3 regions of the Shewanella sp. 433 genome follow, and region 3 is predicted to be linked to each of the others. Evidence: predicted binding sites of a transcription regulator. Region 3 holds the regulator's gene; each other region holds the start of a gene.

Region 1 (4,437 bases), 770 kb from region 3:
CAATCGCTGGTTAACCTCAGCATGACCTTAGCCAAGGCTGTGATAGGCCATGAGCTGCAGGTGCATCCAGAACATGTCTTGGCGGCCCTTCGCCAAGGCATTGACGCCCTTCCGTTAAAAGAGCAAGGCGTCAATGTGCGTTTGCACCCAGAAGATGTCACCTTGGTTGAGCAGTTGTATGGCAGTGCCCAACTGCAAAAAAATCGCTGGGAGATAGAGTCCGATCCGTCACTGCGCCGCGGCGAGTGCATCATCAGTAATGATAGAAGCCGCGTCGATATGGGGCTTGAAAACCGCATTAAGGCGGTATTTGAAAACTTAGTCCACAGCGAAAGCCACTTAGAGCAACAGAAGTTGCAACAGCAACAGACGTTAGCTAAGCAGGCGAGTGAGGCGGTGAGCGAGGTGTCGGCATCCGAGGTTCAACCCACTCCAGTCGTGGATGCTGCCACGCTCCATGATGAAAAGCATGCTAGCCAAGGCCAACAAGATGCAGACGCGACAACATCAACTGCTGAATAAATTTAAACAGCATAATCATAACGTCAATCCGTTTATGCCCGACGCCAGTGGTCAACTGGTTCGAGTGGTAGGCTTAACGCTGGAAGCCACCGGCTGCCGTGCATCGGTAGGCAGTTTGTGCAGTATTGCCACCATGGCCGGCGATCTTATTGCCGAAGTGGTGGGGTTTGACGACAAACTACTGTATTTAATGCCAGTCGAAGAGCTCAGAGGCGTGATGCCTGGCGCTAAAGTGACGCCACTGGGGGCGCAGGCTGGGCTCAATGTCGGCCTGTCCTTACTGGGGCGAGTGCTCGATGGCAACGGCGTGCCACTCGATGGCTTAGGCCATCTGCATACTGACCAAAAAGCACCGCGTCATGCCGCGCCCATTAATCCATTGGCACGGCGGGCGATCACCGAGCCGCTCGATGTTGGCGTACGCGCCATCAATGCGATGCTGACGGTCGGCAAGGGTCAACGTATGGGGCTGTTTGCCGGCTCTGGCGTCGGTAAAAGTGTGCTGCTGGGGATGATGACCCGTGGCACTACCGCCGATATCATCGTCGTGGGCTTGGTTGGCGAGCGTGGCCGTGAGGTGAAAGAGTTTATCGAAGAGATCTTAGGTGAAGAGGGGCGAGCCCGCTCTGTGGTGGTGGCCGCTCCGGCCGATACCTCGCCGTTAATGCGGCTGCGCGCCTGTGAAACATCGACCCGGATCGCCGAGTATTTTCGTGATTTGGGCTATAACGTCTTACTGTTAATGGACAGTCTGACTCGTTACGCGCAGGCGCAACGTGAAATTGCACTGGCCGTCGGTGAGCCGCCTGCCACCAAGGGCTATCCGCCCTCGGTGTTTGCCAAGTTACCTAAGTTAGTGGAACGCGCCGGCAATGGTGGCGTGGGACAAGGTTCGATCACTGCGTTTTATACAGTATTAACCGAAGGTGATGATTTACAAGATCCTATCGCCGACTCGGCGCGAGCGATCCTCGATGGGCATATTGTGCTGTCACGTGCCTTGGCCGATTCGGGCCATTACCCTGCTATCGATGTCGAGGCATCCATTAGCCGTGTTGCGCCTATGGTGATCAGTGAAGCCCACTTAGAAGCCACTCGCCGAGTAAAACAGATGTATTCCTTGTATCAGCAAAATCGCGACTTGATCTCGATTGGTGCTTATACCCAAGGCAGCGATCCCCGTATCGATAACGCCATTCGCCTGCAACCGGCAATGAACGCCTTTTTACGTCAAACGATGAAAGAGTCGCTTAGTTTTGACAGTTGTGCCTTGATGTTAGGTCAATTGAGTGCCCAATGTCAGGGGTAGCGGCTATTGTGAAATAAATAGATGCCCTTGAGTTTGATGATTTAGAGGATGTGATGGCGAAACCTGATCCACTCGATACCGTGCTTAAATTGGCGCTCGACGCCGAAGAGCAAGCGTCACTTCAACTGCGCTCTGCGCAGATGGTGCTGCAAAAATGCCAGCAGCAACTAAGCGCATTACAGCAATACCGTCTTGATTACATGAAACAGATGGAGCAGCAACAGGGGCAGGTGATAAGTGCAAGTAATTATCATCAGTTTCATCAGTTTATCCGTCAAATAGATGAGGCGATCACCAAACAGCATTTTGCGGTGAACGAGTCTGATAAGCAGCGTCAAATTGGCCAGCAAGTGTGGCAAGTCAAACAGCAAAAGCGTAAAGCGGTGGAGCTGCTGCTTGAGCGCAAGGCGCATAAGCGGCAACTTGCCGAATTAAAACAAGAACAAAAGATGATTGATGAGTTTGCCTCTCAGCAATTTTTTCGAAAACCGCAGCGTTAAGCGCCTCAGTCGCCACGATATTGCTCTTCATTAAAAATAATCATCAAACAAGGCAACAACTTAACAGTTGGCGCTTTATTTGCATTCTTTATCAAAATACTAATTTCTTATCGGCAGTACGACCGAATAATTGACACTAGAAGCGTGACATAAGCGCCGCGTGTTACGCGTAAAAGTGTTGGAGGATTTATGCCACAAATGAATAGCGTGCTGTTATCTAAAGCGGATAGCTCGGGCGATAAGTTGGGTTTGCAACCTAACAAATCTAGTGCTAACAGCCCGAAAAGTAATGACTTTTCTACGGCGTTAGCGCAAGCGTCAGCCGATAATGGCCCAAGTCATAAAACCCAAGGCTCTCCTGAAGCCGATAAGATAACGCATGACAATCAACAGGTCGTGGCAGCGGATGAGCAGCAAGACGAGGATAATGACGTTGCCAATGTGTTGGCGCAAATTAACTGGGCGACACAGTTAGCGGAAAACCAGGAACTTGCCGAGGGCGGCGCACAATTGCCACTCGATGGTGAATTAGGCTCAGATCTGAATCTGACAGGCGAGACGAGTACCGACGAGTTGTTAGCCAGCCTAACGCAATCCCAGCTTGAAGGGCTTGAGAGTCAAACAGGCCTAGATGAGGCACAGCTAGCGCAATTACCGCCGCATATGATGGCGGCATTAATTGATGGATCGCAGCAGGGTAAGAGTTCGGCTTTCAACGCCTTAATCGAGCAAGCCAACACGGTTTTAGCCGCGCAAGGTGCGGGTAGGGCTAACAGCCTTGGGGCTAACAGTCTTGGGGCTAAGATGGGCGGCGACGATGCTAAATCGATGTTGGGTGGAGCTCAATCTGACGTAACCTCAGAGCTTAAACCAGACGCTGCCGGGCAAATAACCGCTAAAGTGCAGGCTCAAGCGGATGCCAGCACGAGTGCGGCCAATGAGCTTAAAAATGCCAAGTTAATGGTCTCCATGGCGGCAGAGGGTGATATCGCCGACAATGGCGCAAACGAGTTAAAACCCACATCATCGACCATGACATCGACTCCTTTTGCGCGAGCCGAGACACCAGCACAGTATCAAGTCTCTATTCGCCCGCAAGGTGAACCTGCCCAGCAGATGCAAGAGATGATTCAAAAATTCTCCCCCGTCATGCGTCAACAATTGATCGCCATGGTCAGCCAAGGGGTGCAACATGCCGAGATCCGTCTCGACCCGCCTGAGCTTGGACAGATGATGGTGCGCATTCAAGTACAGGGCGATCAGACTCAAGTGCAGTTTCAGGTGATGCAACATCAAACCAAAGATCTGGTCGAGCAGGCACTGCCGCGTTTACGTGAGATGTTGGCCGAACAAGGAATGCAACTGACAGACAGTAATGTGTCCCAAGGCGGTGGCGGTCGAGAGCAGGGGCAAGCGGATGGCTCTGGCCAGCAAAATGGCACCTTATCAGCGGATATGGATGAAATATCAACAGATGAAAGCTTATTGGCCGCGAATAACGCAACAAGTTACCGCTCAGGTATAGATTATTACGCATAAGCAGGTAACCTATAGGGTTATAGATTGCTCCACCGGGTTTAGGCACTTAAAAAGTAGCGTGTGATAGGAAATAAACATGGCTGAAGAAGAATCGTTACAACTGGAAGAAAACCCGCCACTCAAAAGCAAAAAAAAGCTGATTATTTTTGCTTCAGTAGGGCTTGTTGTCCTCCTTGGGGGGGCTGTGGCGCTATGGTTGTTATTGGGCTCGAGTGACGCATCCGATAGCGAAGTATCAGAAGAGGCGCCTGTAGAGCAAGCGGCATCGGTTAATAGTGGTGAAGCGTTTTATGTGGGTATGCCAAGGCCATTTCTGTTTAACCTGCCAGGGCAAAAGCGTGCGCGTATTGTCGAAATAAAAGTACAGCTGATGGTACGAGGCGCTGATGATGATGTGTTACTGAAGAAACACATTCCATTAATCGAAGATGCGCTATTAACGACGTTCAGTAGTGCTAATGTACAAAAGTTAAGTTCGTTAGCCGGTAAAGATGAGTTACGACAGATGGCGCTGCTGAATGTGCAAAACACATTACGACCCGTGACCGGGCGCAAAGTGGTCGAACG
Region 2 (4,437 bases), 620 kb from region 3:
GAGCAAGAGCGGCAACGTCTGAGCCAAATTCGCCCCTTTTATCGCGGTCAACTATTACTCGATCATCATTTTAACCTGCTATCGCAAACCCCTGCTGCCACGCATGCTTTTGTGTTGCGCTCGGTCGACTTAACTGTGCCGAAGCAACGTGACGAGCGCATATTGGTGCAGCTTGGTCAGCGCTCATTACATGTGACCTTGGCTGCCGGCTTGGACCGGCAGCAGCTTAATCAGGTGTTAGCTAATGCACTCGCCCCTTTAGGGCTTAATGTTGAACGGATCAATGGCGAATGTTTGTTTAAGGCACCCAGCTCTGTGTGGCAACAGGTACAAGAAGGCTTGCTGATGATGGGCGAGGGGCAACGCTTGCCCGCTGGCGAGTTGCGTAATATCCACTTGGATGAGCGCTTTAGTGTGCAAGATCCCCGCGAGTGGGGTTTAAAGGCCGACAGCAACTTAAAGCAGACCTTAGCTAAAGTAACCAAGACACAACAAAAAATCGATAGTCAGATCCAGGTGATCTTAGCCACCCACGCCGCATTACTGAGCCAGATGCAGACATCGATGGCGGCCATTCCACCACAGAAGGAGTTACAACTACTGGACAAGTTTATGCAGCCGCAACCCTTTGTCTACCAGTTGACGTCATTGATGGCGCAGGGCAATGCCAATCGCGATCAAGTGACTGCGCTATTGGGTTAAATTGTGCACATTTCTGCTGGAATCATTGACTTCAACGAGTGAGTGAGAATATTAAGCCGACCCTAGGGTCGGCTTTTTCATGACAATGAGGTAACTCTTGCCGTGTCGTTATGCTTTTTCTGTATCGTGTTCTTAGCATCTTTTTATTTTGGAGGAGTTGATAACCACCACAGCGGCTATGGTGATCGGCGCTCGAGTGACAGGTTAGATCAATTTATTTAAAAAATTTTAGATTTTTATTTTCAGTTTTCTTTTGCACTGCCGTCTTATCTATTGTGAATCACGATGAAACATTTTAATTTCTTGGAGAATACACATGCTTTCAGTTCACACTAATTACGCGTCACTGGTTTCACAAAATGCGGTTACTAAGAGCAACGATCTACTGACTAACGCTATGGAGCGTTTATCTACTGGTCTTCGTATCAACAGCGCATCTGACGATGCTGCAGGTCTACAGATTGCTAACCGTATGAATGCCAACATCCGTGGCATGGAAACTGCCAATCGTAACATTTCTGATGCGACTTCTATGCTACAAACTGGTGACGGTGCGCTAGAAGAGTTGACTAACATCGCTAACCGTCAAAAAGAATTGGCCACTCAAGCAGCCAACGGCGTGAACTCGACTACAGATATGGCGGCACTTGATGCAGAATTCCAAGAGTTGGTTGCTGAATCTACTCGTATTATGGGTGAAACCACTTACGCGGGTAACGACCTAATGGCTAAGCTAACTGGTGGTGTTCAGTTCCAAATTGGTGCTGGTACTACTGAAACGCTAACTGTCACCATGGCTGCTCCAACTGCCCTAGCTGGTGATTTAACAACGACTGCTGGTGCAACTGCTGCAATTACAGCGATTGATACTTATATCGATGAAGTGGGTGTTGCGCGTTCTGAGCTAGGTGCTAACATCAACCGTCTAGGTCACACTGCGGCTAACTTAACTAGCATCACAGAAAACACTAAGTCTGCTGCTGGTCGTATTATGGATGCTGATTTCGCGACTGAATCTGCAAGCATGACTAAGAACCAAATGTTAGTTCAAGCAGGTACCACTATCCTGTCTTCTGCAAACCAAAACACTGGTTTGGTTATGGGTCTATTACGTTAATTGTAAGCACCTTAACCATCAAGGGGCTGCGGCCCCTTTTTTTATCCTCTTAAATTGACTTTTGTCTCCCTGCTTATTTCAGCTCCAGCCCGTTTCGGTCGCCTATTTGAGCTATCCACATCGATTGTTGTTACCCACTGAGCGCATTGGCGCGGAAGCATTACTTCCCTTTGTGTTGTAACAACGGAAGCCTCCTCACCTAATAGGATCTCGCTTCTTTTAAAAATATATTAAAAACAATTAGATAAATCTTGGTACAAGGTTTGCTTTAAGGTTATCAATAAGAGGATTTTTTAATGATTTCAGGTATGAGTGCGGCGCAGTTTTCCGAACAGCTGATTATGGTTGAGCGTGCGGGAAAAGATGCCCTATATAAGAACAACCTTAACACCTATAACGCCAAGTTAGATGCGTATAAATTGCTTGAAAAAAGCATGGACAAGCTAACGGCTAAGTTAACCAGTTTTGACACTGAAGCCTTCAAAGGCAAGACCTCGAGCGTCAGTGACGACAAAGCCAGCGTAACAGTGACGGCCGATGCCCCTAAGGGAAATTATGAGCTGCATATCGAGCAGTTGGCGCAGGCACAGCAATTAACCAAGAGTTATGCCTCAGAAGATGAGTTATTGCCGGCCTCAGGTGTGTTTAGTATTCAGCTAGGTAGCGATCCTGCCCAGCGCTTAGAGATTGATCTTGCGACGGTTAATAGTGGCGCGCCCATGACGGTGGCGCAATTACGCGATGTGATTAACAAGCATCCAGATAACCCTGGAATGCAAGCCTCTTTGGTGCGTACGGGCGGCCAAGTTGAATTAATGATGTCGGCGACCGAATCAGGCGTGGCCAACAGTTTAACCGTTGAGCTTGATGGGGTTGATTTCGGTATGACCGAGCGCCGCGCGGCGCAAGACGCCAAGCTAAGCCTTAATGGTATCGACATTACCAGTAGCAGCAACTACCTCGAAAATGTGGTCGATGGCGTCAGCTTAGAGTTAACCAGTACTCACGCCGTTGGCGAAAGTAGTTGGGTTAAAATCGAAGAAGATTTCGAAGGTACCCAAGATGCAGTGAAAGACTTTGTTGAAGCCTTTAACACCATGTTGCAGCAGATCAATCAGTTGACTCGCTCGATGGGCAGTTCGGTGATTGAGGAAGATAACAATACCGATAAAGACGATGAAGATGAAGTAGCCACTACGGTAAAAGAGGGACAAATCGGCGTCTTGAAAGGGGACGCTTCTATTCGTCAATTGCAAAGCCAGATGCGTGACTCGATATTTGCCAGTGCACCAAACGGCATGCGTTTATCGGATATCGGCATTGAATTAGACCGCTACGGCAAGTTGAAAGTTGATGAAACTAAGTTGACCGACGCGCTAAAGGGTGATGCATCGGCTATCGAAGCCATGTTTACCGATGCTGGCAGTTATGTCGACAGACTCGAAACAGTGATGAAACCCTTTAACGACTTTCAAGGCTTGATGGATCTGAAGAAAGATACCCTCGATGGCCAGATAGACAGAGTCAACGAGAACATGGAGCGTCACGATTATCACATGCAGCAACGTTACCAAATTTACTTGGCCCAATTTACGGCCATGGAAGCGACCATAAACCAACTGAGTGCAGCCAGTGGTTTGTTTTAAAAGGAAAATAGTATAAATGTTAAATGAGCACGATCCCTTTAATGCGTATCAGCAAGCCTCTTTAGATGCCCGCGTTGCCGCTGCGAATCCCCACGATATGGTTCGTATGCTACTGGAAGGTTTGCTTGAAGAGTTAGAGCGCGCCGCAGGGCACATGGAGCGAAAACGCTATGAGGCTAAGGGTATTAGCATCAATAAGTGTCTCAATATTGTTCATGGGCTCGACTCCATGCTGGACTTGGAAAACGGCGGAGAAGTGGCCACCAGCCTAAATCGTTTATATGACTACTGTAGCCGTCAATTAATCAGTGCCAGTATTGAGAACAGCGCCGAAGCGCTCCAGCCTGTAACCGAGGTTATTACCAATGTTAGAGAAGGATGGGCCAATCTCAATTGAGCAGTGGCAGCGTTTTGGCGTCGCGTTACGTCAGTATGCAGACCAAGCTGATTGGGAGAATGTCACTCGGGTCAATGCCACCCTTATCAGGGCGTTGACCAAGGCGGGTACGGTAAGTAGCGAGGCACAACGACAAGCCCGCGCCGATCTTGGACAGATCCATGCTCAAGTGTTGCGTGAATTGGAGGCGGCGCGCGATGAACTCAGCGAAGAGATGAAGCGCTTTAAACAGCAACAACCGGGACTTGCGGCCTATCAATTAACCCTAAGCAGCGGAGCTGTTGATGATATCTGATTTTATAATGGCGCGACCCGTTGCGGCCGAGGCCAGTGGTAAAGCGGCGAGCGTTACGGCTAACACGTCTTCGGCTAACACGTCAGAGCACGAGGAGATACCGCAGTTTGCCCTATTGCCTGCCGATAAGGATACGCCAGCTTTAGTCGATACTGCAGCGCAAGGTGAGCAAACTGACATCGCTTTAGCGATGCTTGAGCAGGCATTAGCTCATGAGTTGAGCGGCGGCCCTATGCCTATGGGTGCGATGAGTTCAGCTAGCATGACTTCTGTGAATATG
Region 3 (4,437 bases):
TAATAGTTTTACCAAAGCCGGTTTCTAGCATTAATAGCCCAAGCACACTGGCGGCTGAAGCTTGCTTGTCACCTTGAATTAAGGTGACTTGGGCATCAAACTGAGCGGCCAATACCGCCAGTTTGGTGGCGGCTCGCGCATGCAACCCCAGCTTGTTGCAGATGGTTAATTGGCGTTCAAGCTTGTTCATGCTGAAGTTCTCTGTGGCGCGCCTGTACCTTATGTTTCCCTTTATTGAACAGCTTGGCCAGTTGATCGGTCACATACACCGAGCGATGTTGGCCGCCGGTACAACCAATGGCGATCGTTAAGTAGCTACGGTTATTGCGCTCAAGGTGTGGCAGCCACGTTTCGAATAGATTTTCTATCTGCCAAATAAACTTATTTACTAGCGGCTGCTGACTTAAAAACTGCTGCACTGGTTGGTCGAGACCCGTCAGCGGGCGTAACTCCGTTTCCCAGTGGGGATTGGGCAGAAAACGCACGTCAAACATAAAGTCTGCTTCACTTGGCATACCGTATTTAAAGCCAAATGACTCAAAGTTAATCACTAACTCCTTGTCTACTGTGCCTAGTAAGATCTCGCGTACCTTATCGCTTAAATCATAGATGTTAAGGGTAGAGGTGTCGATGTAGTGATCGACCATCTTAGAGATAGGCTCGAGCATTTTGCCTTCAAGTTGAATGGCTTCTTTGAGAGAGGCTTTTGAGCGTGACAGTGGATGTAACCTGCGGGTTTCACTGTAGCGTTTAAGTAACACATCGTCAGATGAGTTTAAGAAGAAACTCAGTATTTCGGTATCTTTAGGGAGATTAGCTAGCTGCTTCTCCAGCTGAATGTCCTCGCTGGGCATGTTGCGCACATCGACGCTTATGGCTACGAGTTCATTTCGACCTTTGAGCTGACTGAGCAGTGAGTCCATCATCTGTAGTGGCAGATTATCGACACAGTAATAACCCAGATCTTCCAGTACCCTAAGGACTACCGATTTTCCTGAGCCTGATCGCCCAGATACCATTACCAATTTCATTGGGTGATCACCTGATACAATTCTGCCTCGTCGTGGGTTTTTCTTAGCTGTTTGATGATGGCTTTATCACTTAATTTCTCTGCCATCGCGGCGAGGGTGCTAAGGTGCTGTTCGCATTGCTCTGAAGGAACCAATAATGCAAAGAGGATATCGACGGGCTGATTATCAATTGCATCGAATGCGATTGGCTCAGCACATTTAATCAATACGGCGACTGGCTTCTCAATATTCGTCAGCCGTCCGTGAGGGATCGCGATACCATTGCCTATACCTGTGCTGCCCATTTTCTCTCTCGCCAAAAGGCTTTCAAAAATCTCTTGAGAGGAAAGGGTGGGGTACTGGACAGCGGCCAAGTCGCTGATAAGTTCCAGTACCTTTTTCTTACTGCCCGGAGTGGCGCAGGTTGTGCACTCCGGCCGCAGGATGGTACTAAGTTCCATCGTTAATGCTTTATTAGCTTCTCTTTGTGTTTAATGACCTGACGATCTAATTTATCGATCAGGGAATCTATCGCGGCATACATGTCCGCGTGCTCTGATGTTGCAAATACTTCCCCACCACGGAGATGTAACTTTGCTTCAACTTTTTGCATCAATTTTTCGACATTTAATATCACATGGACATTATTGATCTGATCGAAATGCCGTTCAAGCTTTGTAAACTTTTCTTCAACATAGTTGCGCAGAGATTGGGTGATCTCGATGTGGTGCCCAGTCAGATTTATTTGCATAAAGTGATTCCTCCGGTTTCCAGTTGTTGATTATAAGCTTTTACGTTGATTTGACGGCGGTATCAACATCGCCTCACGATATTTTGCAATCGTGCGTCGAGCGACTTGGATACCTTGCTCTGCCAGCAGTTGTGCCATCTTACTGTCACTTAAGGGTTTCTTTTGATTTTCTGCGGCGACTAGCTTCTTAATAAAAGCGCGGATCGCAGTAGAAGAGCATTCACCACCATCGTCGGTCCCGACATGGCTGGAGAAAAAGTATTTCAGCTCAAAAATCCCTCTTGGCGTGTGCATATACTTTTGGGTAGTGACCCGCGAGATGGTCGATTCATGCATCTCGACCGCTTCGGCAATATCATTAAGCACCATAGGTTTCATCGCTTCTTCACCAAACTCGAAAAAACCTTGCTGGAAATCGACAATGCAGTTGGTGACCTTAAGCAAGGTATCGTTGCGGCTCTCTAAACTTTTTAGAAACCATTTAGCTTCTTGCAAGTGACCACGAATAAACTGGCCATCGGCTTGGTTTTTGGTGCTGCGTGCCATCGAGGCATAATGTTGGTTTACATTAATCTTAGGCATACTATCGGGATTAAGCTCGACCACCCAGCGACCTTTTTTCTTGCTAACTGTGACATCGGGGATCACGTATTCGTCGCGACTGGCAGTAATGGCCAGCCCCGGGCGCGGATTGAGGGTTTGAATTAGCGCTATGGCCTCACGCAGGTCATCCTCTTTCAGCTTGGTCTTACGCATCAATAGGCGAAAGTCTCGTCCGGCGATAAGATCTAAGTAATCACGGATCAAGAGTCTGGCGTTGTCGATATGCGGGGTGTCGGGGTTGTATTGGGCCAGTTGGATCATCAGGCATTCGCTGAGGTCTCTGGCACCAATCCCGATAGGATCGAAATGTTGTACCCGTTTTAATACCGCTTCAATTTCGTCGAGTTCGATTTCAGGATCGCCCATGGCTTCGAGAATATCGTCGCACGTTTGCGTCAAGTAGCCGCGCTCGTCTATGGCGTCAATGATGGCGGTGGCGATAGCAAGATCGTTGTCAGAAAAGGGCGTGAGGTTTTTTTGCCATTCGAGGTGTTCATACAAGCCTTCGCTGGTTTCCCCTTGAAAGGGCATGTCATCGTCGCGCATGGCACCAGAGCTGGAGTTGGGTGAGGCGGTATAGACCTCATCCCATGTGGTGTCGACGGGAAGCTCATCGGGCATAGAGTCTTGATTGAGTGCATCGGAGGTTTCTAAGCTTGAATTGTCTTCACTCGAGTCGACTTGCAGTTGCTCATTGTAATCGGTGTCGAAGTTGTCATTACGCTCTTGTTCTGAGTCGATATTGGCGCCTTCTTGCTCCTCGTCTAACTCGAGTAGAGGGTTAGACTCTAATGCTTGCTGGATCTCTTGCTGCAATTCCAATGACGAGAGTTGCAACAGACGAATGGCCTGTTGCAACTGGGGCGTCATGGTTAAATGCTGACCCATTTTGAGCTGAAGTGACGCTTTCATCGTACTGCTATTCCCTTGTTTCTAATTCTAAAGTGAGAAAGCTGCCTCTGGTATTAAACCGCTAAGGCGAATGATCTACTTAACAAGGTAAGAGCGGTTTAGCCTTTTACCTTGAGCGCTAATAACGTTAACTATAGCTTGAATTGTTCTCCTAAGTACACCGCTCGAACTTGTTGGTTATCTAAGATCTCATCGGGTGTTCCTTCGGCAATCAAATTACCGTGACTGACAATGTAGGCTTTTTCACACACATCCAATGTTTCACGTACGTTGTGGTCGGTGATCAGTACGCCAAGGCCACGATTTTTCAGTTGCTCAATAATCTTTTTGATGTCGATAACCGAAATGGGATCGACCCCGGCGAAGGGTTCATCAAGCAAAATAAACTTAGGATTGGCGGCTAATGCTCGGGCGATTTCGACGCGACGACGTTCGCCACCGGACAGTGCCATCCCCTGACTATCGCGGATGTGAGTAATATGAAACTCTTCTAGCAGGTGCTCCAACTCCTCTTCGCGCGCATCGTTACTGAGCTCGCGTCGGGTTTGTAATACCGCCATAATATTATCGCGTACCGATAATTTCCGAAAAATACTGGCTTCTTGCGGTAGATAGCCAATCCCTTTGCGGGCGCGCAAATGCATAGGATCTAAAGTGAGATCGTCATCGTCAATAAAAATACGTCCCTTGTCACTCTGGACTAGACCGACCACCATGTAAAAGGTGGTGGTTTTACCTGCGCCATTAGGCCCTAGCAAGCCGACGATTTGCCCTGTGCGTACGGTTAAGCTGACATCTTGTACCACGGCGCGGCTTTTGTAGCTTTTGGCTAAGTTAACCGCTTTTAGCGTCATCTCTGTCATTGCTTTTCCTGCTTGGGCTGTTCTTGGGGCTGACTTTTGCTGTTGTCTTGGTAACTTTCGGGTTGAATGATGGTGATAACGCGATCGCTACCCGTACTTTCGGCTATCAACTGTTGCTGCTCAATGTTGTAGCGAATTTGATTACCTGTGACTTGGCTACCTTCTTGTTCGAGGGTGGCATTACCAATTAGGGTTAGAGTGCGGGTCGACAGTTCATAGCGGATCTCATTGGCGCTGGCTGACGCTGGACGACCATTTTCCATCACCTGTGTATAAGTGGCTGGCTTACCCTTTGCCA

Evidence for each region. Region 3 encodes sigma-54, which starts transcription at its own class of promoters, with help from an activator protein. Its sites were predicted from a motif close to GTTGGCACGNNNNTNGNNT; they were not measured.
Region 1: the regulator sigma-54 is predicted to act here: its motif matches at 2,398-2,416, upstream of AC5YB1_RS13870 (flagellar hook-length control protein FliK).
Region 2: the regulator sigma-54 is predicted to act here: its motif matches at 2,070-2,088, upstream of fliD (flagellar filament capping protein FliD).

The regions. Positions count from the first base shown of each region.
Region 1 is NZ_CM181703.1:3,126,260-3,130,696, reverse strand. Features, by position in the region: gene fliH (flagellar assembly protein FliH) at 1-522, shown strand, start outside; gene fliI (flagellar protein export ATPase FliI) at 491-1,831, shown strand; gene fliJ (flagellar export protein FliJ) at 1,885-2,331, shown strand; gene AC5YB1_RS13870 (flagellar hook-length control protein FliK) at 2,521-3,870, shown strand; gene fliL (flagellar basal body-associated protein FliL) at 3,947-4,437, shown strand, end outside.
Region 2 is NZ_CM181703.1:443,076-447,512, forward strand. Features, by position in the region: gene AC5YB1_RS02120 (hypothetical protein) at 1-702, shown strand, start outside; gene AC5YB1_RS02125 (flagellin N-terminal helical domain-containing protein) at 1,019-1,819, shown strand; gene fliD (flagellar filament capping protein FliD) at 2,116-3,465, shown strand; gene fliS (flagellar export chaperone FliS) at 3,482-3,862, shown strand; gene AC5YB1_RS02140 (hypothetical protein) at 3,831-4,157, shown strand; gene AC5YB1_RS02145 (flagellar hook-length control protein FliK) at 4,147-4,437, shown strand, end outside.
Region 3 is NZ_CM181703.1:3,894,295-3,898,731, reverse strand. Features, by position in the region: gene AC5YB1_RS17245 (HPr family phosphocarrier protein) at 1-190, opposite strand, end outside; gene rapZ (RNase adapter RapZ) at 177-1,031, opposite strand; gene ptsN (PTS IIA-like nitrogen regulatory protein PtsN) at 1,028-1,471, opposite strand; gene hpf (ribosome hibernation promoting factor) at 1,474-1,761, opposite strand; gene AC5YB1_RS17225 (RNA polymerase factor sigma-54) at 1,792-3,276, opposite strand; gene lptB (LPS export ABC transporter ATP-binding protein) at 3,408-4,139, opposite strand; gene lptA (lipopolysaccharide transport periplasmic protein LptA) at 4,136-4,437, opposite strand, start outside.